One region of the Pelorhabdus sp. sgz311001 genome, then DNA from elsewhere that is predicted to be linked to it. Evidence: riboswitches for the same ligand, from Rfam matches in the RefSeq annotation. Region 1 holds a riboswitch; each other region holds the start of a gene.
What was found. A riboswitch is a leader RNA that binds a small molecule or an ion and turns the genes downstream of it on or off. The one in region 1 is predicted to bind thiamine pyrophosphate.
Positions count from the first base shown of each region.

Region 1 (9,820 bases):
TCTTGTCCAATATGTACCCCGTCAGCTTTCACAAGTTTGGCAATTTCAATATCGTCATTTACAATAAAGGTCGCGTTATATTCTTGCGTAAGAGCGCGAATCTGGCGACATTCTTCATACTTATAGCGCTGCTTTTTCTCTTTTTCCCGATACTGAATAATTTGAATGCCTGCTTTTAACATGGCTGTGACAATATCTATGTTGCTACGGCCTTGGGAATAAACTTCACCAGTCAATCCATACAAGTCTGTTCCCAAACAATCTTGCTTTTTCATAAAAATACTCCTTTCCCTAAATCATGCCTAAAGCGTATCGCAAAACTACATCAGCCTGTTTAGCCGCTGCCACTGCCACACGCGGCGCTAAAGGCGGCTGATCCACTCCTACACCTGTCACTAAATCACCAATTAAAAAGAAACGTTCTTTTATCTGGTGAATCGTAATCGCGTCACTGTCGCCCATGCCCGCAAGTCCGGAAGCCCCTACAAGCAGTTTGTCGGAAGAAAGCAACGCTTCAATAACTTTCTTCTTATATTCGGCCTTATCAAAGGCTTCAATGACCACATGGCAATCCGCAAAAACCCTGCTAAAATCATCAGTATCCAGTTTTTGAGCTACTGTATGAATTTGCGCCGCCGGATTAATGGCCGTCAAATTTTCCCGCAGCATCTCAACCTTTAAAGAACCAATCTGCCGGGAAAAGTAGTATTGACGATTTAAGTTGCTTGGCTCAAGCACATCAAAATCAGCAATCGTAAAATCGATAAAACCACTGCGCACTAAATGAACGGCGCAGTTCGAACCAAGCCCGCCAGCTCCGGCTATACCAATTTTAAAACTTTGAATCTTAGCTAAAGCCTCACAGCCAATCATTCTCGCCAAAGACGTTTCGAAAGCGTTCACAAGAGACCTCCTTTACCTGCTCCAAAGGGGCTGCCAATCTTTCATAACTGGTTGACAACCTTGCCGTAAGATAGCGTCTTTCATGGCAGATACATCCCGTTCATCCGACGTGTCGAACTGACCCGCATTTTTCTGATGCGCTATATGTCCGCCGACAACAGTACAAGCCCCTGCCGACATTTTAGTTACACCGATTCCCATCATATGATCCCGCATAACTGGAGTTTCACGCGATGACATCGTAATACCAGAGTAAGGCATAAATAATCGATAGGCCAAAATATATTGGACCAAATTTTTATCGGTCACAGCGACAGGTGGCTGAAATTCACCCGTATGAGGCCGCATGCGGGGAACCGAAATACTCACATCTACCGCCGGATACTTCGTCTGCAAATACATTGCATGAAGCCCTGTTTTAAAACACTCCTGCCGCCATTGATCGAGTCCAAGCAAGGCCCCGATCGAAACCGACGCCATGCCGCTTTGACAAGCCCGTTCCGGCGCATCGAGGCGAAAGCGGTAATCTTTTTTCGGTCCTTTCAGATGTAGTGTATCATAAAGCGCCGCATTATAAGTCTCCTGAAACATGGTCATATTATCAACGCCCGCTTGGACAAGCTGTTCATATTCTGCTTTGGTCAAGGAGTAAACCTCAATGGAAATAGAGGAAAAATATTTCCGAAAGATTTTAGTACATTCTTCCATATAGTTCACTGAAGCAATCTGCGGTGCATCTCCCGTTAAAAAAACAATATGTTTTAATCCGGTTTTTGCTACAGCTTGCGCCTCAAGCGCTACTTCTTCTAAGGTTAAATGATTGCGTTTGAGCTCCGTATTTAAAGCGCTAAAGCCACAGTAGCGGCATTGATTGCTGCAAACATCAGATACGTAAATTGGCGTAAACAATAGAATCGTTCTGCCGAAGTGGCGTGCTGTAAGATCCTTAGCCTTCTGCGCCATAGGCTCTAAAAAAGCCTCCGCAGCTGGCGCTAACAACTTCATATAATCGGCTAAGGAGAGATGATCCTTGCGCAATACCTGCGCTACATCCTGCTCCGACACAGCGGCAAAAAATGCCGGAAAATCAAAGGAATCATACTCTTGCAGGGCGTCAAAGACGCTACCCTTATTCATGTAAAAACCCTGTAAGCGGCGACGACGCTCGCGCTAGAGTCTGATCTACGCCTAACCCAGCTAAAAAGGCCTGTCGTCCGGCGGCTACTGCCTGACCAAAAGCTTTTGCCATTAAGAATGGATTGGGAGAACTAGCAATCGCCGTATTCAGCAAACAAGCTGACGCACCCATTTCCATAGCTTCTACGGCATGAGACGGCGCTCCAATCCCTGCATCAACGATAATCGGGAGTGAAATCTCCTCAATGAGAATTCGAATTAGTTCTTTCGTTTTCAAGCCGCGATTGGTGCCAATCGGCGCGCCTAAAGGCATAATAGCAGCAGCTCCGGCATTTACTAACGCTTTTGCCACCATTAAATCGGGGCTGATATAAGGCAAAACCACAAAACCTTCTTTCGCTAAAACCTCGGCAGCTTTTACAGTTTCATAACCATCAGGCAGCAAATACTTACTGTCAGAAATAACTTCAATTTTAATCCAATTCCCACAGCCGGACGCTTTTGCTAAACGAGCCAGACGAATCGCTTCTTCTGCTGTTCTAGCGCCTGATGTATTGGGCAGTAATTGCATATGATCTGGTATATTTTCTAAAATATTATCTTGTTTTGCTTGAAAATCAATACGCCTGAGTGCCACTGTAATCACTTCGGCGCCAGATGCCTCGGCAATAGCCGGTATCAACCTATCATCACTATATTTCCCTGAGCCAATAAATAAGCGACTAGAGAGCTTTCTCCCGCCAAGTTCAAAAAAATCTTCCTGCTGTTGCATAATTAACCGCCTCCGACAAAGCGCAACACTTCAATCGTATCTTGATCTTTAACAATTGTTTGAGCCAATTCGTCGCGCTTTATAATTGTTTGATTTAATTCCACTATGACTGTGTCCAAATTGATTTTTTGCTGCAATAATAACTCTTCTAGTGAAACTTCTGTTGCAAAAACAACCTCAGCTCCGTTCAAACGGATTTGCATTCGCCTCACCTCACTTGCTAAAAAATCGCAAATAAAAAAGCTCGCGATCCAACATAGGCGCGAGCTTAAACCAAGCTAAGTGCGTGCTTCCCTACGCTGGTATTAACCAGATCAGGTTCAAAGGGTCGAAAAATCTTTCTCTCAGCCGCCAACCGGCTCCCCTAGCGAACTATTAATTTATCTGTATTATAGTACAGCCTTATCGCTTTGTAAAGAACTATTGACTGCTTCCCTGTGCCTGATTTGTATCTTCGGCAAATTCGCTAAGGGCCTGTAAAATTTTAAACTCAGGCTCTTTTGCCAAAGAAGCGATAAAAGCCCGACGAACATCAGGCTGGTTAAAAAGTTGCACAAGCTGCGGCCTTACTTCCGGACTTTCTAAATGCTCTGCCAAAACCTTAGCAACCTCCGGTCGCTTTAAATACTCCAACATTTCCTGGCTTCCCTCGGGCGATTTCAGATAGCGCAAAACCTGCGCCGCCAACATATCTTGTATGGCTGGATTATCCATGCTTGTTTGTACAAGTGTCATAACAGCTCGCTGTTGAATATAATGACGGTCAAGCCACAGAAAGCTGCCAACTGCGATAAGTAGGCCTGAAATGAGCCCTACTAATATACTGCTAAAAATTTTTCCCCGCACTTTCTTCACCTCAATCTTCTGCTTCACTTCTTACCATACCCGCTTACGTTTTTTTTATTCTTCGTATAACTCTTGTAAGTTTAGGCTATAGTAAGAAAAACAATAGGAAAGAAGGATGGGCAATGACTTTTAAAGATATGGCCAATTCTGAGCCGCAAAAAAAATCGCGTCCGGCAGAAGCGTCAGTGCAAAAATCAGCAAAAACAGATACTGAGACTGTCAAAGAACAGAAAAAGTTCCCCTGTAAAAACTCTCTGCCAACTTAAAAAGAACAGTCAGGCTCAATTAAGCAGCCTGACTGTTCTTTTTATTGGTTTGAGACAAAACGACTCAAAAACGCATAAGCTACAAAAAAGCTATGGTGGTGAAACTATGCGACTGAAATGCCCCAAATGCCAGAAAAACTATTTTTGGGGTAAAGGCTGCGCCTACCCTTATCAATACTTTCATACATGTCGCCGCTGGTGGTGGAATTACCATCCCTACTGGTGGAATTACTTCTACTAAAAGGGACTTACGCCATCTCTTCCATTAACGAAAGCACCGAACTCGGCTGACTCAAGTTTCTGGCGATAAGTGTTCCCTGCGCCAAAGCGGGCAAGGATTCCTCTAATGTCATTCTATCAGTCTGATAGATAACGCCAAGCGGAATTTTATCACCCCATTGCCCGGCAATGGCGCTAGCCTTAGCAAAATCAGTTTCATCATAATCGGACAAGGTATCCACTTTGTAGATTCTCTCTTGATACCATTGATACGTATTAACATGATTAAATGATACGCAAGGTTGCAGAATATCGACAACAGCAAAACCTTTATGCTGAATTGCCATAGCCATCGTTTCGCTCAAATGCGCCAGGTCGGCTGAATAGGATCTAGCAACAAAAGTCGCGCCAGCCTGCAAAGCAAGTTGAACAATGTTTACAGGCTTTTCTAAATTACCTAGCGGCGGCGGTGTGAATTTCGTTATCGCCCCTAGATCACTTGTAGGCGAGGCCTGTCCTTTAGTTAGGCCATATATCTGGTTGTTATGAATAAAATAGGAAATATCTAAATTTCGCCGTGCTGTGTGGATAAAATGCCCCATTCCAAGGCCCATGCCGTCGCCTTCGCCGCCTTCGGCAATTACAGTCAGCTTATGATTAGCTAACTTCAATCCTGTAGCCACAGGCAGCGAACGACCGTGAAGCGTTTCAATACGGTATGTATTCACATATTGACTTATTTTGCTGGAACAACCGATTCCTGTAACGAGAGCCGTCTGTTCCGGATCTAATTCAAGCAGTTGAAAGGCTTTTTTCAAAGCGGCATGAATACCAAAATTACCACAGCCTGGGCACCATGTAGGAACATAAGGTAAAGTATATTGATCCATTATACTAGCACCTCCTTGATTTTATCGGCGATAGCTTTAACACTAAATGGTCTAGAGTCATATTTAAAATAAGTAAAATCTGGTTTTATTCCGGTATAAGAACCCAAGAGCAAGCCAAGCTGTCCTGTTTTGTTGCCTTCAATCAACAATGTTTTTTTCGCCTTTTGTAAAACAGCCTCAACGGCCGCTGTGGGAAAAGGCGAAGGATACAAAACTTGTAAATAATTCACAGAAACTCCTTGTTGCGCTACTTCATCCATCGCTGCTAAAATCGCGCCTTTAGAAGATCCCCAACCAATCACCGTCAAATCGGCCACCTCAGGACCGTGCAGTTTGACAGAAGGAATTTCCTTAAGCAAATCTTCAACCTTATTAAATAGCTTATCAGTACCTTTTTCCGTAATGCTTGGTTCTTCTGCCGCATATTCCCGGTTTCCCGAGCTATAAAATCCGTCAGCGCCATGAGTATAACTTGTGGCTATATGACGACCACCCTTCTGACCGGGAAAAGACCGCGGCGATACGCCGTTTTCCGTTAAACTATATCGTAAATAAGGTTGATGGCTCGCCAAGTAATCCTCATCAGCCAAACTTCTTTCAATTGCAAGGCCGCTTTGATCAAAAAAGTCCTGAACCCAGCTGGAATCCGCCAAATATTTGTCAGTCAGAATAATGGCAGGCATTTGATATTTTTCAGCTAAATTGAAAACCCGAAAGGTTTCATAGAAACACTCATCTACATCACCTGGCGCTACAATCAAGCGAGGAAACTCTCCTTGCGAGGAATAGTAGACGAAATTCAAATCAGCCTGAGCTGTCCGCGTAGGCAAACCAGTACTTGGGCCACCTCGTTGGGCCAGTACCATTACAACAGGGATTTCTGCTTGCGCCGCAAACCCTAGCGCTTCTACCATCAGAGCAAAACCGCCGCCGCTCGTGGCGCCGATTGCTCTTACACCGCCGAAACCAGCACCAATGAGCATATTCATTGCCGCAATTTCATCTTCAGCTTGCTTGAAAACTAAACCGTAGGCAGCCCCGTGGTCTGCTAGATAAGTAAGCACACTGGAGCCAGGCGTCATTGGATAGCCTGCAGCAAAAGTTACACCTGCCGCCAAAGCACCGAGCGAAATCGCGTCATTGCCATTAATCAGCATTTTCTTGCGGTCAGTTTTTTCAAAAGCAAAAGGAAATTGCTTGCTAACTTTATATTCATCTTGCACGGCAGTAAAAACCTTATGAAACAGCGACATGTTTTTTTCTAGCACATCGGCTTTTGTAAACTCGCTAGCGAAAACATGAAGAATTGCTTCACTAGAAAATCCGGTTAAAGCGCAAAAAGCAGCAAGCATAGCGCTATTGACCATAACTTTCTCATCGCCACTTTCTAGCGACTGAACTAACTTAACAGGAAAAACCTGAACTCCTTCAGGCAATTTCACTAAATCAGGTTTGACAGCACCGTCATCATACAAGGCCACAGCCCCAGGTTTTAGTTTGTTTATATTTTGATCCCAAGCGGGCTGTGAAAAAGCGCCGAGAAAATCCAGCTCTTCATCATAAGCATCTTGAGGCACAGAACCAATCTGTACTAAGCAGTCATTTAAACCGCCTTTAATAAGGGAAGGATACTCGTTAACTACAATAGCCCACAAACCATAGCGGCTAGCCGCCTTGGCCACGGTAGAGCCAGCGCTCATTACACCGTACCCTGCTTGTCCGCCAAACATGGCAGTAAAAGATTTTTTTGACATTCCTGTTCCCCCTTTATTTCTTATTATAAATAAACATTCGCCAAACTTATAAACAAGCCTTCTAATTGAATTATATTTTTTAAAAAATATTGTTTATTATTTATGTAAATCTTTTATTGGATTTTTATCGTACGCCTAAAAAATAAACCAGACAAAGCCTACCGGCTAGTCTGGTTTATTTTTTCATTATGATTGGGTCAAAGAATAAAAGCCTAAATAAATCATTAAAGCTAAGACAATAAGCCCATAAATATAGTTTGCCTTTGAATTATTCGGATGATCAACTGGGCGAAAAACCATCGTATCTCCTCCATATTTCTGCTAAATTCCGTTTTTTAGAATTCATACACTCTCATCCACTGCGTCTTAAACAAGAAGACTTCACAATAATATGTTCTGCTGCAGCCTTGGCGATAATGGCAGCGCAAACGCGGGCATCGCTTAAAGCTTCATGATGATTTAATTCTACTGCCAAATGAGCAGCCACAGTATGAAGCTGATGATTTTTTAGTTGAGGCCAAGCTTTTCTGGCGACATCGAGCGAATCAATCACTTGAAATGATGGCACAGGTAATCGATAATAAGCAAGCGATTCTAATAAAACCGATTCGTCAAACCGTGCATTATGGGCCGCAATAATTTGTCCTTCAATGTAAGGAACCACTTCTGCCCAGATTTCGCGAAAAGTCAAAGAATCTCTTACCTGATTATACGTAATCCCATGAATATCAGTAAACGTAAACGTCGGGGTAGGCGGTCGAATAAACCAAGACTTTTCCTCAATAATCTCGCCTTTTTCTACTAGGGCAATTCCAAGCTGACAAGCGCTATAATGCCTAGGATTCGCTGTTTCAAAATCAATGGCCGTAAATCGTTCTGGACACATAGCGCCTCCTATGCTCAATGATCCCATTTTATAACACTGGCGCCCCAGGTCAAACCACCACCAAAGCCTACAAGAACAATGACATCGCCTTTTTTGATAAGGCCGCTCTTAACGCCTTCATCAAGAGCAATTGGTACAGATGCGGCCGAGGTATTTCCATATTTATCAACATTTATGACAACACGGTCTAGCGGTAATTTCAGCCGTTTTGCCGCCGACTGAATAATGCGATAGTTAGCTTGATGCGGCACTAAATAAGTTACATCATCGGCAGTTAAGTGAGCTTGTTCCAGTGCTTTATTAGCAGCCTCGCCCATAATTTTTACAGCAAATTTAAAAACTTCATTTCCATTCATGCTGATATAATGAAGCCGTTTTTCAATCGTATCACTGGAAGCAGGAGATTTAGAGCCTCCTGCAGGTACTTTTAAGAGATCACCACCAGCTCCGTCTGCACCAAGATGACTTCCCAGTATCCCATAGCCAGATTCGGTTTCTCCTAAAACTACCGCGCCAGCACCGTCGCCAAAAAGAATTGCAGTACCACGATCTGTCCAGTCAGTAATTTTCGACAAAGTTTCGGCTCCGATTACAAGAACTTTTTCATATGTTCCTGCTTTTATAAAGTTAGTACCTACAGCCATGCCATAAAGGAACCCAGAACATACAGCAGTCAAATCAAAAGCCGCCGCCTTTGAAGCCTTTAACCGATCTTGCAGTAAGCAAGCTACAGAAGGGAATACCATATCAGGTGTAACTGTTGCTACTATAATCAAATCCAGTTCTTCCGCCGTTACATTGGCATCTTTTAACGCCCTTTCCGCTGCAATAAAGGCTAAATCCGAAGTAGTTTGATCTTCAGCGGCAATCCGCCGCGCTCGAATTCCAGTACGCTCAACAATCCACTCATCTGCTGTATCAAGAATTTTTTCTAAATCTTTATTTGTCATTACTTTCTCAGGCACATATGAGCCAATTCCTAGTATACCAACAGCTTTCTCGGCCATAGATTGATCTCTCCTTCATCTTTTCATTAGCGTCTACAAATAACGCTTTCTTATGTCGAGTAGAATTTGTTATATTAACTGACCTAATCCCTATCTTAAAAACTGCGCTGACGCATTATTTTATCATTAAGTCTAGTAAACAGGCAACAAAATTCCATTATCTTGAAAACCACCAAGAATTTCCCCATCAAAAATCAGATAAAAATAGAACCACAAAATAATATATGGTTCTACCGAAAAGACGAATGAGTCGTGGTTACGCCCATTCAAAAGACAAAGTTACGACAATCTCATTATCTTCAGAGCGAATGCTATAATAAGAAGCACGCCCTAGTAGCTTCTGAAAAGAACGGATTTGTTTCGGCGTCTCACCGATAATTTCTGGTACTCGAATCGTTACAAGCGCCTTATTATTAAAATTTTCTACAACGCTTACATTATTTGAAACAAGCTTAATTCCGGTAAGGATACGAATAAAGGTTGCCCGTCTCATTTTCGGCCTCCCTTTCCATAAATAAAAGTTAGTACTATTATACCACAAATAGTCCAGACTGTTCCACCAACTTGGCAGCTATGCTCTCTTCCTATTTTTCAATAGAAACGCAAAATGTCTCTATAAACCAGTGTTTATAATTTTTTTGCCTAGTTAAAAATAAGATTATTACTTTTTTCAAAGCAATAATCCAATATAAAAGAGCAATTTTTGCTACAGGCATTTTCTCTTGTTTCCTCAAATATGATATAATAAAAGCACTAACAAAAAATTTGATTAATTTTTTACCATGTGCTATTTTCAGTAAGTTTCGAAAATACCTTTATCTTAAGAAAGGAGGGTTGTTGTTCTTTACTGGAATCATTTGATTTTATTATATTAAAGGAGGTTTTATTCATGACAAGTCCATTTCTAGGTGAATTTCTTGGTACGGCAGTCTTGATTTTTTTCGGCAACGGCGTAGTAGCAAATACGTTGCTGAAAAACTCCAAAGCGGAAGGTTCTGGCTGGATAAACATAATTATTGGCTGGGCTATTGGCGTTCTAATGGGCGTTTTCGTCGCCATTGCCTGTGGTGCACCGCAAGCCGATCTAAATCCAGCAGTAACTTTAGCAAAAACTTTAAACGGCGTTTATCCCGGCTCTGA
Region 1 is NZ_JBVXUT010000001.1:703,506-713,325, reverse strand. It holds gene thiE (thiamine phosphate synthase) at 1-275, opposite strand, end outside; gene thiF (sulfur carrier protein ThiS adenylyltransferase ThiF) at 292-903, opposite strand; gene thiH (2-iminoacetate synthase ThiH) at 916-2,040, opposite strand; gene AC0MXB_RS03680 (thiazole synthase) at 2,033-2,812, opposite strand; gene thiS (sulfur carrier protein ThiS) at 2,815-3,015, opposite strand; TPP riboswitch at 3,087-3,188, opposite strand; gene AC0MXB_RS03670 (HEAT repeat domain-containing protein) at 3,233-3,685, opposite strand; gene AC0MXB_RS03665 (hypothetical protein) at 3,781-3,924, shown strand; gene AC0MXB_RS03660 (2-oxoacid:ferredoxin oxidoreductase subunit beta) at 4,173-5,033, opposite strand; gene AC0MXB_RS03655 (2-oxoacid:acceptor oxidoreductase subunit alpha) at 5,033-6,787, opposite strand; gene AC0MXB_RS03650 (3'-5' exonuclease) at 7,140-7,673, opposite strand; gene AC0MXB_RS03645 (beta-ketoacyl-ACP synthase III) at 7,688-8,680, opposite strand; gene AC0MXB_RS03640 (hypothetical protein) at 8,937-9,173, opposite strand; gene AC0MXB_RS03635 (MIP/aquaporin family protein) at 9,570-9,820, shown strand, end outside.

Region 2 (9,820 bases), on a different contig from region 1:
CAGCGGCGTTTTTTGCGGGGCATGTTGCAGCGCGATAGAGACGGAAATCAGATCATGCTGGCAGAAAGCCAGAGTAATGGTACGATGAAATCGATGATTGGCTGCGATGTACTTGTTGATGTACCTGCAGGTAGTGAGCCGCTTGCCAGTGGGCAGACTGTGAAAGCGTGGCTAATATGATTGCTGCCAGCGGTATTATTTTGGCTGGCGGCCGCAGTTCGCGTATGGGGCAGGATAAGACCTTTTTAAAGATTAATGGACGGACACTTCTCGAAACAGTTCTTGTTACCATGCAAGCTGTTGTGGATGATATTATTATTGCTAGTAATCAAAGGAATAAGTATGGGATCGACGGCGTGAGAGAAGTGCCTGATCAGTATGCAGGCAAAGGACCGCTAGGCGGGATTCATGCGGGGCTGCTTGCCGCAAAACATGAGTATTCTTTGATTGTTTCTGCCGATATGCCCTTTGTTACGGCCCCGCTACTACAGTATCTTCTGTTGTGTCAAAATTCCTGTGACAGTGTTGTTCCCCTTGTCGTCGGTCGGCGGGAGCCTTTGTGCGCTGTTTACTCGAAAAGCTGTATTCCTTCGATTGAAGCCTGTCTCGAACAGGATCAAAGAAAGGTACAGGCTTTATATGAGCGAATATCTGTACGCGAAGTGGCTGCTGCGGAACTTGAACCCTTTGGTGATTGGCGCGAGCTGTTTTTTAATATGAATACGCCGGAAGATTATCGAAGTGCCAAAGAAGGCAGTCAAATTTTAGATCCCGAAGGGAGTAAAAATCATGGAGGCAGTGATACCAGTTATATCGATTGTGGCGAGATCCGGCACAGGTAAGACTACTTTATTGGAACAGGTTGTTCGGGAGCTGAAAGCGGACGAAATTCGGGTTGCCGTGATTAAGCATGATGCGCACGACTTTTCGATGGATTGTCCCGGAAAAGATACTTGGCGGTTTGCGGAAGCCGGCGCTGATATTGTAGCCATTGCATCGCCAAAAAAAATGGCGATGATTGAATATGGCGGGGCTGAAAAGACGCTTGATGAGATAATCGCCAAGGTTTCTGGCGTTGATCTGATTCTAACTGAGGGCTATAAGTACGGGAATAAACCCAAAATAGAGATCGTTCGAGCGGCTGTTTCCAGCCAGTTGTTGTCTAATCCCCAAGAGTTGTTGGGGATTGTTAGTGATTTAGCGTGGGATGTAGGCGTACCTTGTTACAAGCTCGACGATTACCAAGGTGTTGCGAAATTTATCGAGGACTACTGTAAGAATTTTATGAAGCGTTCTTCTTGAATATTTTAGTAAAATACATCATATTTATATAAATATTCATGGAAAAGAAAGAACGTGGTTTTGATTCATGCGATTATTTTAAGAAAACCTAAAATGAGTGTAATTGTAATGTCCTTTTTATTACTAAGCCTACCTTTTATTGTGGTGGGGCTTCAGTATTGGGAGGATATGCAATTTACAACAATTCCGAGTCAGAATTTGAATCCTCCCACAGGGCCAATAACGATCATTATCAAAATTCCTGATCTCACTTTGCAATTATATAGCGCTGGCGCTTTGTATAAAACATATCCTATTGCAGTTGGAAAAGATGAAACACCCACGCCTGTGGGCGACTGGACAATTGTATGGAAATCCTATAGGAAAGGTGATATGTTTGGCACAAGGTTTTTAGCACTTAGTGTGCCCTGGGGGGGATATGGAATTCATGGTACAAACCAACCATGGAGCATTGGTACGGTAGCGAGTCATGGGTGTATCCGAATGCGAAATAAGGACATAGAAGAGCTTTATGAATGGGTGCCAGTAGGAACTTCAGTAAGAGTAGAAGATCAAATATTTCATATTGAGCGTACGCTTAGCTATGAAATATCGGGCGCGGATGTCGTAATCCTACAACGGAAATTGAGAGAACTTGGTTATTTTGAAGGGCAGGCTGATGGTTTTTTTGACCGGAATACGGAGGTAGCTGTAAAAAGATATCAATATGACAATGGATTAAATCCTACCGGAATCGCTGATAAGAAAACTATTAAAAAACTAGACTTATAGTTGATTCTTTATAAGTGTTTTAAAGGATGATAATGCAGGATTTTACTGAAGGTAAGGCGAAACGATAAAACATAAAATATAAAGCGTTTATGGCGCAATTGATTTGGAAATTTGCGCCATGGCGCTTTTTTCATATGATGGAGAGAGTTTATGACAAAACAATTGGCATTCTATTTTGCACAAGAACATTGTTCTGGCTGTTGTACCTGTCAAATTGCCTGTAAAGATAAAAATAATTTGCCTCAGGGGCAATTGTACCGGAAAGTCTATGAATATTGCGGCGGTGAATATGAGCAGGTCGATGGTGTGATTCGCCAGAATGTATTTGCTTTCTGGACTTCTTTAAGCTGCAATCATTGCCAGAAACCAGTTTGTGTTGCGGTATGTCCTACTGGCGCCTTAAGAAAACGTGAGGAAGATGGTATTGTTTTATTAGCAGTGGAAAAGTGTGTTGGCTGTAAACAGTGTACGACAGCTTGTCCTTATGAAGCGTTACAGCTTGATCAGACTACAGGAAAAATGGGAAAATGTGATTTTTGCCTTGATCTACTGGAGCAAGACAAAGAACCGGCATGTGTAGCGGCTTGTCCGATGCGGGTGTTAGACTATGGCTTGCTAGAAGAGTTGCAGCGAAAATATGGCTCAGTTTCGCAGACAAAGGGCATGGTTGATAAATCCTTGACGGAACCGGCGCTGGTCATCACGCCGCATCGTCACGGCAATATATAATGGTCTCAGTTAGAATTGTAAAATCGGTACCAGAGGTGTAGGTTATGGCTGAAAAAGTAGTCTATACGGCAGGCGCTTTAAATTGTGGCGGCCGCTGTCTGTTTAAAACCCATGTAAAAGATGGTAAGGTTGTAAAAATTTCTGCTGATGATACGATTTTGGATAAGCCTGGCGATCCGCAGTTGCGTGGTTGTTTGCGCTGCCGTTCTTATCGTGATTATATGTATCATCCCGATCGCTTAACTCAGCCTTTAAAGCGTATCGGCAAGCGTGGCGAGGGTAAGTTTACGCCAATTAGTTGGGATGAAGCTTTAGAGACGATTGCCTGTCAGACAAGGCGAATTATGCAGCAATACGGCCCTGAGGCGATCTATTTAAATTATGCTACAGGGAATTCCGGAAAAACGTCGGAACGCGTTTGGATGGCGAGACTTCTAGGTTTTTACGGCGGTTTTCTTTCCTATTATGGAACGTATAGCACAGCCTGTACGGAAGATGCGACTCCCTATACCTTTGGAACGAATCGCACTGGAAGTAGCCGGGAAGATTGGATAAACTCAAAACTGATTATTCTTTTAGGTTGGAATCCGGCAGAAACGATTCACGGTACGAATACGGCTTTTTATCTTAAGCAAGCTAAACAAGCTGGGGCCGAAATTATTTCGATTGATCCCGTCTATTCGAATACGACGGCAGCTCTGGCCGATCAATGGATTCCGATTCGTCCTACAACGGATTGCGCTCTTTTAGAGGCAATGGCGTATGTCATGATTACTGAACACTTACAGGATCAGTCATTTCTTGATACCTACTGTCTGGGATTTGATGAGCAGCACATGCCGCCGCATATTCCAGATGGAAATTCTTTTAAAGCTTATATTTTAGGATTGGGATCTGATAAAAAGGCAAAAACTCCGGAATGGGCCGAATCAATTACGGGAATACCACGCGAGCAGATTACAGCTTTAGCGCGAAAATATGCCACAAGGCGACCAGGCGCTTTGATTCAAGGGTATGGTCCACAGCGTCATGCCTATGGCGAACAAATAGTTCGTTGTGGCACTGTCTTAGCGGCCATGACAGGAAATGTTGGCAGGAAGGGCGGTTGGGCTTCAGGCCATGGTAAACCAGCCCAAGACATTCCGCTTGCGTCTATCCCAATTTCCAATCCTTGCAAAGCACAAATTTCTATGTTTACTTGGACTGAAGCGCTAGTACGGGGAACTGAAATGGGAGCGGAAGCAGGGGTCAGAGGGGTTTCTAAACTGAATTCTAATATTAAGCTAATTTTTAACTTGGGCGGTAATTGTTTAACAAATCAGCACTCTGATACGAATGGTACGGCTCAATTATTGGAAGATGAAGCATTAGCGGAATTGATTGTTGATAACGGCCACTTTCTTACACCTAGCGCAAGATATGCTGATATTGTTTTACCTGCCGATACGTTTATGGAACGGGAAGATCTAGTCAATCCCTGGCTTTATGGCGACTATGTTTTATATGGAAATCAGGCGGTAGAGCCGCCAGGCCAATGCCGCAATGGCTATAGTTGGGTTAGCGATTTGGCCCAAAAACTGGGGCTGCACGATGTGTTTACAGCAGGGCGTACCTTACGAGAATGGCTACAGTATCTTGTGGCAGAAACGCGAAAGGTTGATCCTGATTTTCCGTCGTTTGAAAAGCTTCAGGCCAAAGGGATTTATCGTCGTTATTACAAGGAGCCTTATATTGCCTTTCAAGAGCAAATTGATAATCCCCAAGAATACCCTTTTCCAACGCCATCAGGAAAAATCGAGATCTTTTCACAGCGGCTATGGCAAATGGAGAAACTAAAAACGATTCCGGCTATACCGAAATATATTACGGCTTGGGAAGGACCGGAAGATCCTTTGATAAAAGAATATCCGCTTCAGTGTATCGGGCATCATTATAAGCGCCGTGTCCACTCGACCTTTGATAATACTCGCTGGATGGAGGAAGCAGGACGTCAGGAAGTCTGGATGAATCCGCTTGATGCCGCAAGCCGACAGATCGTTGCTGGGGAAAATGTCCGGGTCTTCAACGCTCGCGGTATTATTGTTTTACCAGTAAAAGTAACTCCTCGAATTATGCCAGGTGTTGTATCAGTACCGCAAGGAGCCTGGTGGACGCCTGATGAACAAGGGATTGATCGGCGCGGCTGCATTAATGTTCTGACGAAATATGCGCCAACACCTCTGGCTTTTGGCAATCCCCAGCACACGAATTTGGTGGAAGTGGAAAGCGACAAAAGTGAGCCTTTAGAAAAATAGAAAATTGGGCTTTTTTGCCAGGATTTAACCTGATCATGGAGAATATACAATATGACACAAATAGACTGCGTCAAGCAAAAAGCCTGTTCGTGGTATGTTAGTACATTAAGGGGGCGGATGTATTGATCGACTGCTTTGAATTTTTATTACCGACAAAAATTAGATATGGCGCTGGAATAGTAAGTGTTTTGGCGGAAGAACTGCGATTATTGAACGTAAAAAAAGTCATGATTATTACCGATAAAGGTCTAGCGGCAACGGGACTTTTGCAGAAAATCAGTGATCTTATTACCGCTGCAGACGTGGCTTTTATTACTTATGATGCTATCGAGGCGAACCCGAAGGATACCAATGTGGAGGCGGCGGCTGAGCTTGCTAGACAACAGGGTATTGATGCATTAGTTGCTTTTGGCGGCGGCAGTCCAATTGATGCGGCCAAGGCGGTGGCTGTCCTGACGCGCCAAGGGGGAAAAGTCCGCGACTATCAAGGCAAGAATAAAATAAAGGATGATTGTTTGCCGCTTATTACCATTCCGACAACGGCTGGTACGGGCAGTGAAGTCACTTTTTCCTCAGTTATTACTGATACAAAAGAGAAGTTCAAATTTACCATAAAAAGCCCGGCAATTGCTGCAAAAGTCGCTATTGTCGATCCTGAACTGACATTTACGGTTCCCGCAATGGTTGCCGCGGCTACAGGGATTGATGCTCTGACGCACGCAATCGAAGGCTATACAGCAAATTGTACGGAACCAATTGCCGAGGCTGTTGGGTTGTACGCTGTCGAATATATCGCGCAAAATATCCTGGAGGCCGTAACAAATGGTACGAATCGCGAGGCTCGTGATAAAATGATGATGGGCAGTCTTTTGGCGGGACTTTCTTTTAGTCATGCCGATGTTGCTTCAGTGCATTGCATGGCGGAAGCCTTGGGGAGTCTGTATGATGCGCCGCATGGTATGTGCAACGCCATATTACTGCCTTATGTGATGGAATACAATCTGCCATCGGTGGAGTATAAGTACGCACGAATTGCCCGCGCTATGGGAATTGACGAACAGGATGACGCGAAGGCTGCGCAACAAGGCATTGAACATATTAAGGCCTTGTCGCAAAAAATCGGGTTGCCTGGGATACGGTCTTTAAATATCGACAAGGCAGATTTCGAACTTCTGGCGGAAATGTCGGTGAAGAATGGTTCGAATGACAGCAATCCGCGAGTTATAACCAAGGAAGGCTATATGGCCTTGTTTGATAAGGCTTACAATGACGGTTATTAAGGTATGGGAGAATTCACTATGAAATATGAAACAATGGAAGCTGCGATGCGGGGCGAGGCGAGGCGTAACTTTCTCATGCAGTGCTCAAGCAAGACCAGACTGGTGCAAGAACCGGTTATGAATCCTTATAAGGTTCACGGCCATCCCAATCCCGCCGGGCTTGGCGATGCAGCGCAGTTTTCACAAACGGGTTCCTGGGGCCAAAGTTCTGTTTTATTTCCTACCCTGGAAGCCTATCGTATCGCTGATGAATGTGGCAAAGCACCCTATGGCGGGGCGGAATATGGCATACCTCAAACGCCGGAAGCAGATGCTGTCTGCAGAAAAATCGCGGCGCTTCATAATGGCTATGGAGCGGTTATTTGTCCATCAGGCTTGTCGGCAATTTCGACAACTTTAGCCGCTTTTTCACCGAAAGCAATTTTGCTTCCTGATTGCGTCTATGGACCGATGGTACGTTATTTAAATAGAAGAAAGATCACTCAGATTCGTTACCCGGCAGGTGCATCGAAAGAAGAATTTTCGGCAGTTTTATGCAAAGCGCATCAGGAGTATCCCCATAGAGATGATCTCATGATTTATCTAGAGGCGCCGGGCAGTGGTACTTTTGAAATTCCCGATATCGACGGAATCATTGCTATAGCAAAAGCGGCAAATCTGCGTACTGTTATGGATAATACTTGGGCAAGCCATGTTCGGTTTAAGCCCCTTAACTATGGCGTGGATATTGTTATACAAGCTACAACGAAGTATGAAGGCGGTTACGGCGATACGCCATCAGGCGTTGTCATTACGAAGCATGAAAGTGACTGGCAGAGTATTTCCGATGAATTGCGCGCTGCTGGCAATGGTGCAGTAGCACCAACGACCTGTTCCCGGCTGTATCATCGTATCGATTCGGCTACAGAGCGGCTTGACCGTCATGCTGCCACAGCGCAGCAACTGATAGAATGGTTTAGCAAGCAGCCTTTTACCCGCGAAGTTCTGTCGCCGACTCTGATATCTTCCCCTTACTATGAACGCTTCCAGCATTATTTTCATAAAGGGAATGGTTTGTTTAGCGTGGTTTTTTGCTCTGATCTAGCGAGCCGACAGCTTGAAGCTTTTATGGATGCTTTAAATCTGTTTTGGATTGCGGAAAGCTGGGGCGGACATTTGTCACTCGTACTGCCTGTACATGGTAAGCGGCAAGTTACGCCGCTACCGGACGGCTTTATTTTACGGTTCCATGCGGGACTCGAAGCGTATCAAGATCTTGTGGCGGATCTTACCCAAGCGGCAGAGAAACATTTACTTTGCTCGGCAGATACTACATTGACAGAATAGATGAGAAGTGATACGTTATAGAAAATAATAGATTGCGGGGGGACTCCTTAGAGTTGAGAAGGTAAAACCTGACCCTTTGAACCTGTTAGTTAACGCTGACGTAGGGAAGCAATAGGACAGTGCGAAAGATGCTTACCGAATGCAGGTGAGCATTTTTTTTGCATGGAAAGAGGGCAAAATGATCGATAAGAAAAGTATTCAAGCGCAGATGATACAAGCCGTAGAAACAGTACAGAAAACAAATCCAATGGCAGGATCGATTACAAATTCTGTTACAATCAATTTTGTGGCAAATGCGCAGCTCGCTGTCGGTGGTGCAGCGGCTATGGTGTATTTGCCTGATGAAGGGGAGTTTTTAGCGAAGGCGGGCGGCGCTACTTATATTAATGTCGGCACACTTCTTCCCGTTTACGAGGAGACATTGCCGCGTACCGCCAAAGCTTTGTATGAGGCAAATAAACCTTGGGTGCTTGATCCTGTTGCTGTGGGCATTGGCGAGCTAAGAACAAAACTATTGCTTCAATTTAAAGAGTATAAACCGAGTATCATTCGAGGCAATGCTTCAGAAATTATTGCTTTAGCTGGTTTATGGAATTTAGCAGGAGGAACTGAGGCGTCAAAGGTGCGCGGCGTTGATTCGACTGACTCTGTCAATACTGCCCAAACAGCAGCTGTTGCCTTGGCGAAATGGACGGGCGGCGCTGTTGCTGTATCAGGAGAAATCGATTTAATCACAGACGGTGCCATCGTTGCTTTTTCTCAAGGCGGGTCAACTTTTTTGACTAAAATTACTGGGGCAGGCTGTTCTCTAGGCGGTGTTGCGGCAGTTTATCTTACAGCGGCATCACCCTTTATTGCAGCGCTTACCGCTACAGCGATTTACAATTTAGCGGGACGTCGTGCGGCCGAGCAGGTGGATGGTCCAGGACATTTTCAAATCCAGTTTCTTGATGAATTATATAAGGCCACAGCAAGCGAGATTGCTGATAATCCTTTTGATATTAAGGAGGTATAAATGATGAATACTTTAGTTGCTGTTGCTATTGCTCCCTGCGGCGTAGGCGATGAACTTGCTCCCTATGTAGCTGAAGTGGTAAAAGTCATTCGCGAATCCGGTTTGCCTAATCGTACTACTGCCATGTTTACTGAGATCGAAGGAGAATGGGACGACGTGATGCAAGTTGTTAAAGCGGCAACTTTTGTACTTGCGGCGAAGGGGATTCGTACCGAAGTCGTTCTAAAAGCTGATATACGCCCTAGCTTTACTAATATGATTCAGGCGAAGGTGGAAAAGGTCAACGAAATTTTGGAGGATGAGAAATGAGTATAAGAACAAATTTAGATATTTCAGCCTATCTTGTTGTTGGTCCAGAAAATACGAAGAAGCGTCCTGTAGCAGAAATTGTTCGTGATGCTGTGGCGGCTGGTTTTACTTGTGTGCAAATTCGTTCGAAAGTAGCTTCTGCCGCTGAAATGATTGAACTAACCCGTCAGGCAGCCGATGTTATTAAAAGTCTTGGTAAATCAAACACTGTGGCCCTTCTTGTTGATGATCGCTTAGATGTTGTTTTGGCGGCAAGAAAGCTTGGTGTAAAAGTGGATGGGATTCATGTTGGTCAAACTGATATTCCTGTAGATGTTTGCCGGGAATATCTCGGCAAAGATGCGGTTGTTGGCTTATCGGCTAGAACGCATGAATTGTTTGATTATATTACAACGGCTGATGTGAGTCAGATTGATTATTTTGGCGCTGGCCCTTTACATGAAACAAAAACAAAACCCGATTGCGGCATGGATCACAGTGGAAATGTGATTACTAGAAGCTTTGATGAAATCGCAAAATTGGCTAAGCTTAGTCCCATTCCCGTCGTAGTGGGTGGGGGCGTTAAACTTGTTGATATACCGCAGTTAGCCCAAACGGGAATCGCAGGCTTTTTTGTTGTATCGGCCGTTTCTGAAGCGGATGATCCAAAGGGAGCAGCTACTGCGTTGGCCAAAGCCTGGGATGAGGCTAAAGGGCAGCGGTGATATAGCTAAGCCATTATTTGGGTAGTATAGTCATAATTTTGTCATATTTCTAGTTTATACTTACATTAGTAAATAGTGGAGGGATAAACT
Region 2 is NZ_JBVXUT010000005.1:162,781-172,600, reverse strand. It holds gene AC0MXB_RS13590 (molybdopterin molybdotransferase MoeA) at 1-180, shown strand, start outside; gene mobA (molybdenum cofactor guanylyltransferase) at 177-842, shown strand; gene mobB (molybdopterin-guanine dinucleotide biosynthesis protein B) at 790-1,302, shown strand; gene AC0MXB_RS13575 (L,D-transpeptidase family protein) at 1,357-2,073, shown strand; gene AC0MXB_RS13570 (DMSO/selenate family reductase complex B subunit) at 2,224-2,802, shown strand; gene AC0MXB_RS13565 (DMSO/selenate family reductase complex A subunit) at 2,847-5,096, shown strand; gene AC0MXB_RS13560 (iron-containing alcohol dehydrogenase) at 5,219-6,376, shown strand; gene AC0MXB_RS13555 (trans-sulfuration enzyme family protein) at 6,395-7,702, shown strand; TPP riboswitch at 7,729-7,827, shown strand; gene thiM (hydroxyethylthiazole kinase) at 7,881-8,717, shown strand; gene AC0MXB_RS13545 (MTH1187 family thiamine-binding protein) at 8,718-9,026, shown strand; gene AC0MXB_RS13540 (thiamine phosphate synthase) at 9,023-9,730, shown strand.
Region 2: linked by a shared signal. The riboswitch ahead of thiM (hydroxyethylthiazole kinase) and the one ahead of thiS (sulfur carrier protein ThiS) in region 1 are both predicted to bind thiamine pyrophosphate.

Region 3 (9,820 bases), 340 kb from region 1:
CAATTATTGATTCGACCATTCTGCGATTTCGACCAATTATGTTGACTGCGGCTGCGGCGATTTTAGGGATGCTACCGCTGGTTATCAGTAACTTTTGGGGTCCCATGGCTGTGGCCATTGCCGGTGGTTTATTTGGCGCTACCGTACTTACTTTGCTCGTGCTGCCGACTATGTATGCGGCATGGTTTAAGGTCGAGGTTCCTCAAGCTATAATTGGTACAAAAGATTCTGTAAAGAGTGACCAGGTGGACGGTTCCATTTAAAGATTCTTTGTTGAATTAGCAATAAAGAAGGCTGACGTACTACACGTAGATTTTACGTGGATGCGTCAGCCTTTTATGTTTAGTTTTTGGACTCGTATGAGGGTTACTTGACCTGGAAGTTAGTCACAGCACTTTGGAGTTCTGTTGCTGTAGATGCTAAGGATTTGCTGGAGAAGGCAATTTCTTGCATCGCGGCGGCCTGTTCTTCTGTTGCGGCAGAAACGCTTTCCGCTTCTGTTGCATTTGCATTTGCTATTTTATCGACATTTTGAACTGATAGAACAAGGGTTTCGCTGCCAGCGGCAATCTGATCAATGGATTCGATAATGCCTTGCATCTGTGTTGATAAGGTTTCTACAGTAGCTGCAATTACTTTAAAGGTATCTCCAGCAGATTCAACTACTTCGATCCCTGTTTGAACGCCAGTGGCGCTAGCGTGGCTGGCAGTAATCGCCTGACCCATAGCAAGCTCGTTTTGTTGAATTAAAGCGGTAATCTTTTGTGCCGCTTGGTTAGACTCTTCGGCGAGTTTGCGAACTTCGTCAGCAACGACAGCGAAGCCACGGCCCGCTTCACCGGCGCGAGCCGCTTCAATGGCGGCATTAAGAGCTAGAAGATTTGTTTGACCAGCAATGGAGGAAATCAGTGTTACAATTTCGCCGATTTCGCGTGAGCCTTGTGCTAAATTTTCGATCGTATTTTGCACTGTTTCAGAGCCAGTACCAATATTACGCATATGTTCGGTGGCTTTTTCAATAGCCTCACGACCTTGCCCCGTAGAAAGACTTGTTTTTTGGGTCATTGAGGAAATTTCTCGAACTGTTACCGTAATGTTTTCTATGCCAGCAGAGATTTTTTCAACAATCGTCGCCATTTGATCAACTGCTTTTGCCTGTGATTCAGAACCTGCGGCAATATGGCAGGTTGCCTGGGCGACCTGATTTGTTACTTCGGCGGATTGTTGGGCGCTGGCTGTCATTTCTTCGCTGGCAGCAGCAACGGTTTCTGATTTTAACTGTACATTGGTAATGAATTTACGAAGTTTTTCCGCCATTTCGCTAAAGGCTTTGGCTAGTTGGCCAAATTCATCATCAGAATTGATTTGAATGGGACGAGAACGTAAATCGCCTGCGGCTAATAAGAGTGATTCATCACGGATTCTGATAATGGGGCGGGCGAAATTGTTACTGATAGCAACAACAGCAATGGAGCCAAGTAAAATACAGACTAGGGAAGCACCTATTAGAATCAAGCTCATTGTTCCTACTTCACGTGTGGCTTCAGCGGCAGGGGCGGTAATCATCATGACCCAGCGCTGGTCGCCAGGAAGCTCAATGGGAGTTAGTACACTGAGATAAGACGTATCTTTATTTAGAAAGTTGTGAGTTCCTTCGTGTTGCCCGCCGTTTTCGACTGTTTCTTTGAATAAAGCGAGAATTTTATCGTCTAGTTCAGCAATCGGTAAATTCAGCTCAGTCGCTACTTTTTTTTCTGTTAACATTAGTTTGCCATTGAAGTCAGCGCTTTTGCCATTGGCAATGACCATACCGGATTTGGCAATAATCAGGCCGTAACCGCTGTCTTCAAATTTAATATCTTTTACCATGTCATTTAAACTGTCAAGTGGAATAGTTGCCTGCAGTATGCCGGTTACATTGCCATTAACGAAGACCGGAACGGCAACGGCCAGAGAAATTTTGCCTGTTCCCTTGGCAATGAGTGGGTCCGATATAGCAATTTTTTTAGTTTGAATCGCTTTTTTATAATATTCGCGATCGCCTAAAAAAACCGTATCTCCTTGCGCGCGGACAACATTTCCTTGCAAATCGCCATAATTTAAGCCCGTAAACTTATTGTTGCGCTTAATTCCGTCAGCTAAAGCACTGACGATTTGCGGGCGATCTGTGCCGGCTTTTATGTAAGGATTATTCGCCAGTTCCTGGACAAAGATAATTAGTTCATTTGTAGAAGATTGTACACGGTGCGCATAATCAACACCAATGGAAGAGGCAATTTCATTGACGCTGTTAGATAAGTAGTGTTTAGAGAAATAATAACTGATTCCAGTCAGAACGCTTAAAGAAATGATCATGATCGCAAGAATTAAGAACAACAGACGTGTACGGATGCTTGTCATGCGAAACTGAATAGGAAAGGTTTTCATACTTTCACCCCAATTTGGATTATTTAAATATATTTTAAAATATTTAGGTGGAACTTAAAAGAAGATAAGAGAGGAATTCTGTATACTTGGCCGATTTCCTGTTTAATTATACTATAGCTTGACAAGTAAGGCTAATTTTTACAAAAAATTAACCTCAAATTCACCTGATTTAAGCTATATTAGCCTAAAATAGGACTTGAAGGCTAGTGCTTTGGTATAGTCGAGAAAAAACGGTCAGGTGATAAGAATGAATCGTTTATTGGAACCGGCAATACGCTTTATGAATCGACTAAAATACGCTTATAAATTTACGATCATTGGGCTTCTTATTTTTATTCAGGCTTTTGTGTTAATTTATATGTTGGTAGCCGAGTTAAATCGGACGATCGAATTATCGGAAAAAGAGCGTATGGGGATTCACTATGAAATTGTATTAACTGATTTATTAGCAGCAGCTCAGTCTTATCGTACAGTTCATTATGAGTATTTGTCGCAAACAGATGAACATAGCCAAGCTTTGCAGCAAGAGAGGGCTAAGGTTGATCAAGCTTTGGCCAAGGTAGTTGAGGAAGAGAAGCATCTTGGAAATCAATTTGATACCGACTGGAAAGTACAGTTAGTGCAACAAGACTGGGGGAAACGAAAAGCAGCGACGCAATTAGAGCAAAGCCAGAATCAGACAGAGTTAGACTTAGATAGTCGCTGGATTGAAGAGATCAATGAATTGATGCAACATGTCGGCTATGCTTCTAATCTAACGATGGATTCAGACTTTACTACATCTTACCTTATTGATGTAACCTTAAGAAAACTGCCTCAGCTTATGGACTATTTGACTGTAACGAAAGCTCTTGCGGTACAGCGGCCCCAGAGTGGTTTTTCCGAAGACAGCAAGAATCGTTTACTGCAGATTGTTGGGCTGGAGCGGTCTGTACTAGAGCAGGTTAGTCATGATATCCAGCTTATATTTCGGCATAATGAGCTAGTAGAAAAAGAATTAAAAACCCTACAGTCGGCACTGACTGATTCTGTACCGATTTTTACTTGGAATGTGGAACAAAACCTATTAGGGCAGCAGGGATTACCGATTCCGCCGGAATTACTTGCCGCCGCAGGCGTTCAGGCTATACAAACTTCCATAGACATGGAGAAAAGTACCTTACAGGTTGCAGAAAAAATGTTAGCAGAGCGAGTAGACCGTTATCGTCAATATCGTGATGGTGTAGTGGTTTTTTCAGGGGCTGTACTATTTCTTGTTTGCTATCTTTTCTTAGGATTTGATTTGTCAGTTCGTAGATCTGTCTATGAATTGAGTGGTGTTATGCAGCGCGTTGGTCAGGGCGATTGGGCGGTGCGAGGGCGGCTTTTTTCGAAAGATGAAATGGCTTTTCTGACAAATTCGATTAACACTACGCTTGATTCTTTGCAGAAAATGTATGAAGAAGTGCAGCGGTCTCATGCTTGCATGGAAGAATGGAATAAAGAATTGGAGAAAAAAATTGCGGAACGAACTGCCTCATTACAGAGCCTATTAGACCATGCTGGACAAGGATTTCTTTCTTTCGGTCCTGATCTTACAGTTAATGAGGAATACAGCGCTGAATGTGAAATGATTTTTTCTGGCCCAATTGGCGGTAAGAATATTTCTGTATTGCTCTATCCGGATAATGAAACCGAGCAAGATTTTATAGTTAATCTCTTTGCTAAGGTCTTTACAGAACAACGTACGATGGTGCGAAAAACTTATCTTTCGCTTTTGCCAGAAGAAATTATGCTAGGAAATCGATCTATTGGGCTTGCCTATAAGCTAATTGAAGGCAAGAAAGAGCTTTGGGATCGAAGAATTATGGTGATTCTTACAGATCTTACTCTTCAAAAAACGATGGAACAGCAAATTCAGGCAGAGCGAGATGTTTTATCAATGGTGGTTCATGTTGTTACCCATGCCGATGACTTCTTTGCTGCTGTGAAGCAATATAATGCTTTTTGCCAAGAGGGGATCGGACAAAAACTCAAAGAAGAACAGACCACTACAGATATTTGCTCTGCCTTATTTCGAACGGTCCATACTTTTAAGGGAACGTTTGGGCAGCTTCGCATGAAGCACTTGATGGCAAAACTACACGAGATGGAAGATTGGTTAGGGAAGTTTTGCGCCCATAAAGCCGGAGCAAGCGATCAGGCTTTGCAAGCAACCCTTGCTGCTTTTCCACCTGCAACCTTACAAGAATGGCTGCAGGAAGATATGACGATTTTAAAAGAGATATTGGGAGAGAGCTTTTTTGAACAAGAAAATCGCTTGGTTATTGAAAGTGAACGTTTATTAGAACTAGAAGCGAAAGTGCAAGAGCTTTTACCGCCGGAAGAATGTCGTTTCCTACTTCCTGAACTAAGAAAGCTGCGGTATAAGCCATTTAAAGAATTATTGCAATCTTATCCTGAGTATACGGTAGGATTGGCGGAACGAAATGGCAAAGTGATTAAACCGTTTGTTATTGAAGGCGGCGAGAATCTCGTCGATCCAATTATTTATCAAGAATTTATTAAATCACTTGGTCATGTATTTCGAAATGCTGTAGTGCATGGCTTAGAGTCCTTAGAGGAAAGAATCGTGCAAGGGAAAGATGAAATCGGCCATATGCGTTGTTGGATCCATCACGATGCTGAGGGCATGAGGTTACATATTCGTGATGATGGCAGGGGAATGGATTCAGAGCAAATCAGCTCTATTGCGTTGCAAAGAAAAATTTGTACAACAGTAGAATTGGCAGGGATGGATGAGCAAAAAAAGTTGCAGCTTGTTTTTGCTGAAGGCTTTTCCGGCGCTCCCAAAGTTACTGAATTAGCAGGACGCGGTGTGGGACTTTCTGCGGTTCTAGCAGAGTTAAAGCAACTTCATGGGACCGTACAGATTCATAGTGCGATTGGACAGGGAACTGAATTTGTTTTCTTTTTGCCGCATAGAAAAGCGAGCGACGTAGATGGTTTTGCTATTAGATAAACGACATATAATATAAAGGAGAAAACTTATGGCAAGAATAATGATTGTAGATGATGCTTTAATGATGCGTACAGTGCTGCGCAAGATTTTTGAAAAAGCCGGGCATGAAGTAGTAGCGGAGGCCGTAAACGGCGAAAACGCCATACAAGAATATCCAAGATGCGGCCCGGATATTGTTACAATGGATTTAACGATGCCCGGATTGGGGGGGATCGGGGCATTAAAGGGAATTATGAAAATAGATCCTTTGGCAAAAGTCATTGTTGTAAGTGCCTTAGGTCAAAAACACGTAATCTTTGAAGCTTTGCAGGAAGGGGCTAAGAATTATATTATAAAACCGCTTCAGGCGGAGAAGCTTTTAAGTGCTATAGACATTGTTTTAAATGAGGCTAGTTTTTGTGAGGCAAAATAAAAATAGTAAGACTGCCTGGAACAAGGCAGTCTTAGGTGACGCTGCTTTTAGGAGATTCCTGAAAGCAGTTTTTTTATTATATTAAAAAATAGTTTGCTTTATGTTGGAACGTTTCGTCGGTAAGGGTATAAAGTTGATCAATCAGGCTGGAACGAAAAGTTCCGGGGCCACTCGTTTGAATGGCTGTTTCGCCGCAGACGCCTAAGAGCGTTGTAGCGAGCAAGGCGCTGCCCAGGATATTTTGACTTGCTAAAAAAGTGCCGATGAGAGCATTTAGCATGCAGCCTGTGCCAGTCACTAAGGACAGCATTTCGCAGCCGTTTTTCACAGCGTAGGTATGGTGTCCATCGGAAAGTAAATCAATTACGCCTGAAGCGACAACGACAGAAGTTGTTTTTTGTGCTAGGGCAGCTACAATGGCGGCATTTGCAATTAAAGTATTTTCGGTAATTTGATCTTGAATGCCTACATCAATTCCCAAAGCAGTGTTCTTTACGCCTGCCAAAGCTTTTAATTCCGACATATTGCCTTTTATGACAGAAGGGCGGCACTGCGTAATGAAAGTTTCGGCAAATTGAAGCCTTAGATTGCTGCAGGCAATGCCAACTAAGTCAATAATAATGGGGTGCTGTAGTGCTAAGGCTTTTTTTCCTGCCAGAGGAATGGATGCCATACGCGCATCAGTGATGTTTCCCAGATTTACAGCTAAAGAACCTGCTAGCGTTGTAATCGCTTCCACTTCTAAAGGATGTTCGGCCATAATTGGTTTAGCGCCTACGGCGAGGATCGCATTGGCGCAGTCATTGATAGAAATAGGATTTGTGATACAGTGAATTAATGGTTTTTCGTGACGAATTTGTTCCCTAATTGTAAGTAAATCAGCTACATTAAGCCTGGACTTTATCATAAATTTTCGCTCCTAAGTTGCGTTGGAAATTTACTAGCATACCAGATCGTTTCAGTGAATTTAAGAAGAAATAGGCGATTGTTCCGCCGATTAAAGTGCCGCACAGAAAAAGCGGTACATAGAAGAGCCAAGTAAGGCCAGTTTTGCCATAGATAAAAGCCATAACCGGATAGGATACGATTGCACCGATAATGCCTGTGCCAATGACTTCGCCCGCTACGGCGCCGAAAAGATTGCCTTTTGATACGCGATAGAAAACTCCTGATAAGAAAGCGCCAAAGACCGCACCTGTCAGAGCAAGCGGCGGGATGCCCATAAACATCATGCGAATGACCCCGATGAGCGTTGCGCAGAGCAGCGCATACCATGGACCTAGCAAAACAGCGCAAACAATATTGATAAAATGCGCCATAGGACACATGCCTTCAATGCGTAAAATGGGAGAAATGACTACACCAAGCGCGACTAGCATCGATAGCATAACTAATTTTAGTACCTTTGAATTTTTTTGCATAAAAAAACCTCCTTGAGTTTGGTCGGCAGCGACTCGCTCAGGAGAGTTCTTAAAAAAGGATATACTGATACACTAAATAGCTCTCCTGCGGTGTGCTGCAGGTCGGTCGAAGCTTAAAAGCTTCCTCTCAGCTTGAAACACAAGCTCCCTCGCTATTTAGTTGTCGGTTTGTTCTGACGCCGGACGCTCCTCCGTCATCTTTTCTTGTTGCCGGTAAATCAAAAAACAGGATAGACCGAAGCGGTTACCCTGTTTGTACAAGCGAAACTTTTCCTACGTTGGCATTATCCAAATCAGGTTTAAGGGTCAAAGTTTGATTACTTTTTCTCAGCCTGCACTACAAGCTCCCCTACTCAATTTATTTTCATTTATTGTAGCATAAGATGGCAAGAATCGCAATGAACAGCGCTGTTATTACTCTGACAAAATAGAAAGTTTTTTAAAAGATATAAAATAGCAGGAAACTGTCGAAAAGGTTCGAAAAAAATATAATGGAAAATCATAGAGAATCTTTAATAGATAGAGCAGGAACAAGGTTGTAGGAGGAAAACCATGAAATCCATTGAAATCATAAAATTACAGAGACGCTGTAACAAGCTAACAAAAATCAATGAGGAATTAGGGAAAAGCGAACAGATGTATCGCTTTTTAGCGGAAAATTCCCTGGATGTGATTTGGCAACTTGATGAAGCTTTTCGATTTGTTTACGTATCCCCTGCGGTTCAGCCTGTTTTTGGTTATCAGACGGAGGAGTTGATTGGACGTTCTTTATTTACTCTTCTTACAGCAGATTCGGTGAGAAAAGTGCAGAAAAAATATGAAGAGCGTAAAGCTTTGCCCCTTGAAGAGCGAAATAAGCAAAGTTTTATTTATACAGTAGAAGCTTATCATAAGGCAGGGTATACGCTTTGGCTGGAAGTGACAGTCAATCCGCTTTTGGATTCGCAAAAACGCTCCAAAGGATTTATTGGCGTTACGCGTGATATTAGCGAACGACGTAAAAATGAAAAGCTTATGTATCAATATGCTTTTTATGATTCGCTAACTAACCTGCCGAATCGTCGCTTTTTTGAAGCAATGCTGGAGCGAGCCGTAGGCGAAGGAACAAAATATAAACGTTTCTTTGCGGTGCTGTTTATGGATATTGATGATTTTAAGCAAGTAAATGATCGCTTTGGTCACAATACCGGTGATTTTTTATTACAGGTTCTGGCGGAGCGGTTTCGTCGTACCTTGAGAGCGAAGGATTTTGCCGCGCGCTTAGCTGGCGACGAATTTGTTGCCATTCTGTCTGATCTGTCTGAACGTGAGGAAGCGTATAGTATTGCGAATAGACTGCTAAATTATTGTTTAGAGCCGATCACAAGAGAAGACAGTCAAGTAGAAATTGGGATCAGCATTGGTCTAAGTTTTTTTCCTGATGACGCCGAAGGTGCTGCTGATTTGATTGCTTATGCGGATCATGCTATGTATGCAGCTAAGCGATCTGGCGGTAGAACCTATCTTTCCTATGCAAAGTAGAAAAATTTTAAAATCGAATTGAAATATAAAAGCCGGAAATCCAGTAACGGATTTTCCGGCTTGTTTTATTGTTGCGGTGTAGTGTTTCGGTCAGGAGCTTGAAAGGTTGGCGGCTGGGGATTTTTTATATCTTATGAATAGACTTAAGAGATTGGTCAAAGCTATCTATGTAAGGAGTTCATAGGAGGGATGATATGCCTAAAGAAACATTGGAAAAAGGGCGTCGCTTTATTACTGGCAATCAGGCAATCGCCTTGGCGGCGCTGGCGGCGAAGGCCGATGCCTTGTTCGGCTACCCTATTACACCGCAAACAGAGGTCATGCAGTATTGGACAAAATATGCGCCTGATTTTAATAAACTTTTTTTGCAGACAGAAGATGAGCTTTCAGCAGGCTATTACACGCTTGGCGCTGTAATGACAGGAAAAAAAGCTTTTACGAGTACAGCTGGACCAGGAAACGTATTAATGCAGGAACCGATGGCTATGGCTGAGATGATGCGTATTCCTGCTGTGTTTGTAATTCAGCAGCGCGGCGGCCCCTCTACGGCAACTGTTATTTATGGTCAACAGGAGACGACTCTGACTGCTTTCGGCGGCAATGGTGAGGGTCTTCGAATTGTTTATTCGACAGCGAGTCATCAAGAATTGTTTGATTATACCATTAAAGCTTTTAACCGAGCTTGGCAATATCGCTTTCCCGCCTATGTTCTTGGTGACGGCTACCAGGGGAAAATGCGCGAATCCCTTACGGTGTATGATCCAACTGAGGCGGGAATGGAACTTGTAAAGCCTTATCCCTTAGTGGGGAAGGACGCGGCGTCAGACTATGAACATTATCGTAATACCTATAATACGGAAGAAGAACTCTATGAGGTTTTGCAAGAGCATCTTAGCGCCTATCAAAAAATGGCGCCACAAATCGTGGAATGGGAAGAGGAGAATTGTGACAAGGCCGATGTTATACTGGTAAGCCATGGCATTGTAAGTCGATCCTGTCGGGCCGCCGCTAAAATTCTGCAACAAGAGGGGCGGAAAA
Region 3 is NZ_JBVXUT010000001.1:362,088-371,907, forward strand. It holds gene AC0MXB_RS01870 (efflux RND transporter permease subunit) at 1-263, shown strand, start outside; gene AC0MXB_RS01875 (methyl-accepting chemotaxis protein) at 367-2,427, opposite strand; gene AC0MXB_RS01880 (ATP-binding protein) at 2,675-5,428, shown strand; gene AC0MXB_RS01885 (response regulator) at 5,457-5,840, shown strand; gene thiM (hydroxyethylthiazole kinase) at 5,917-6,747, opposite strand; gene thiW (energy coupling factor transporter S component ThiW) at 6,728-7,261, opposite strand; TPP riboswitch at 7,514-7,622, opposite strand; gene AC0MXB_RS01900 (diguanylate cyclase domain-containing protein) at 7,814-8,782, shown strand; gene AC0MXB_RS01905 (transketolase C-terminal domain-containing protein) at 8,977-9,820, shown strand, end outside.
Region 3: linked by a shared signal. The riboswitch ahead of thiW (energy coupling factor transporter S component ThiW) and the one ahead of thiS (sulfur carrier protein ThiS) in region 1 are both predicted to bind thiamine pyrophosphate.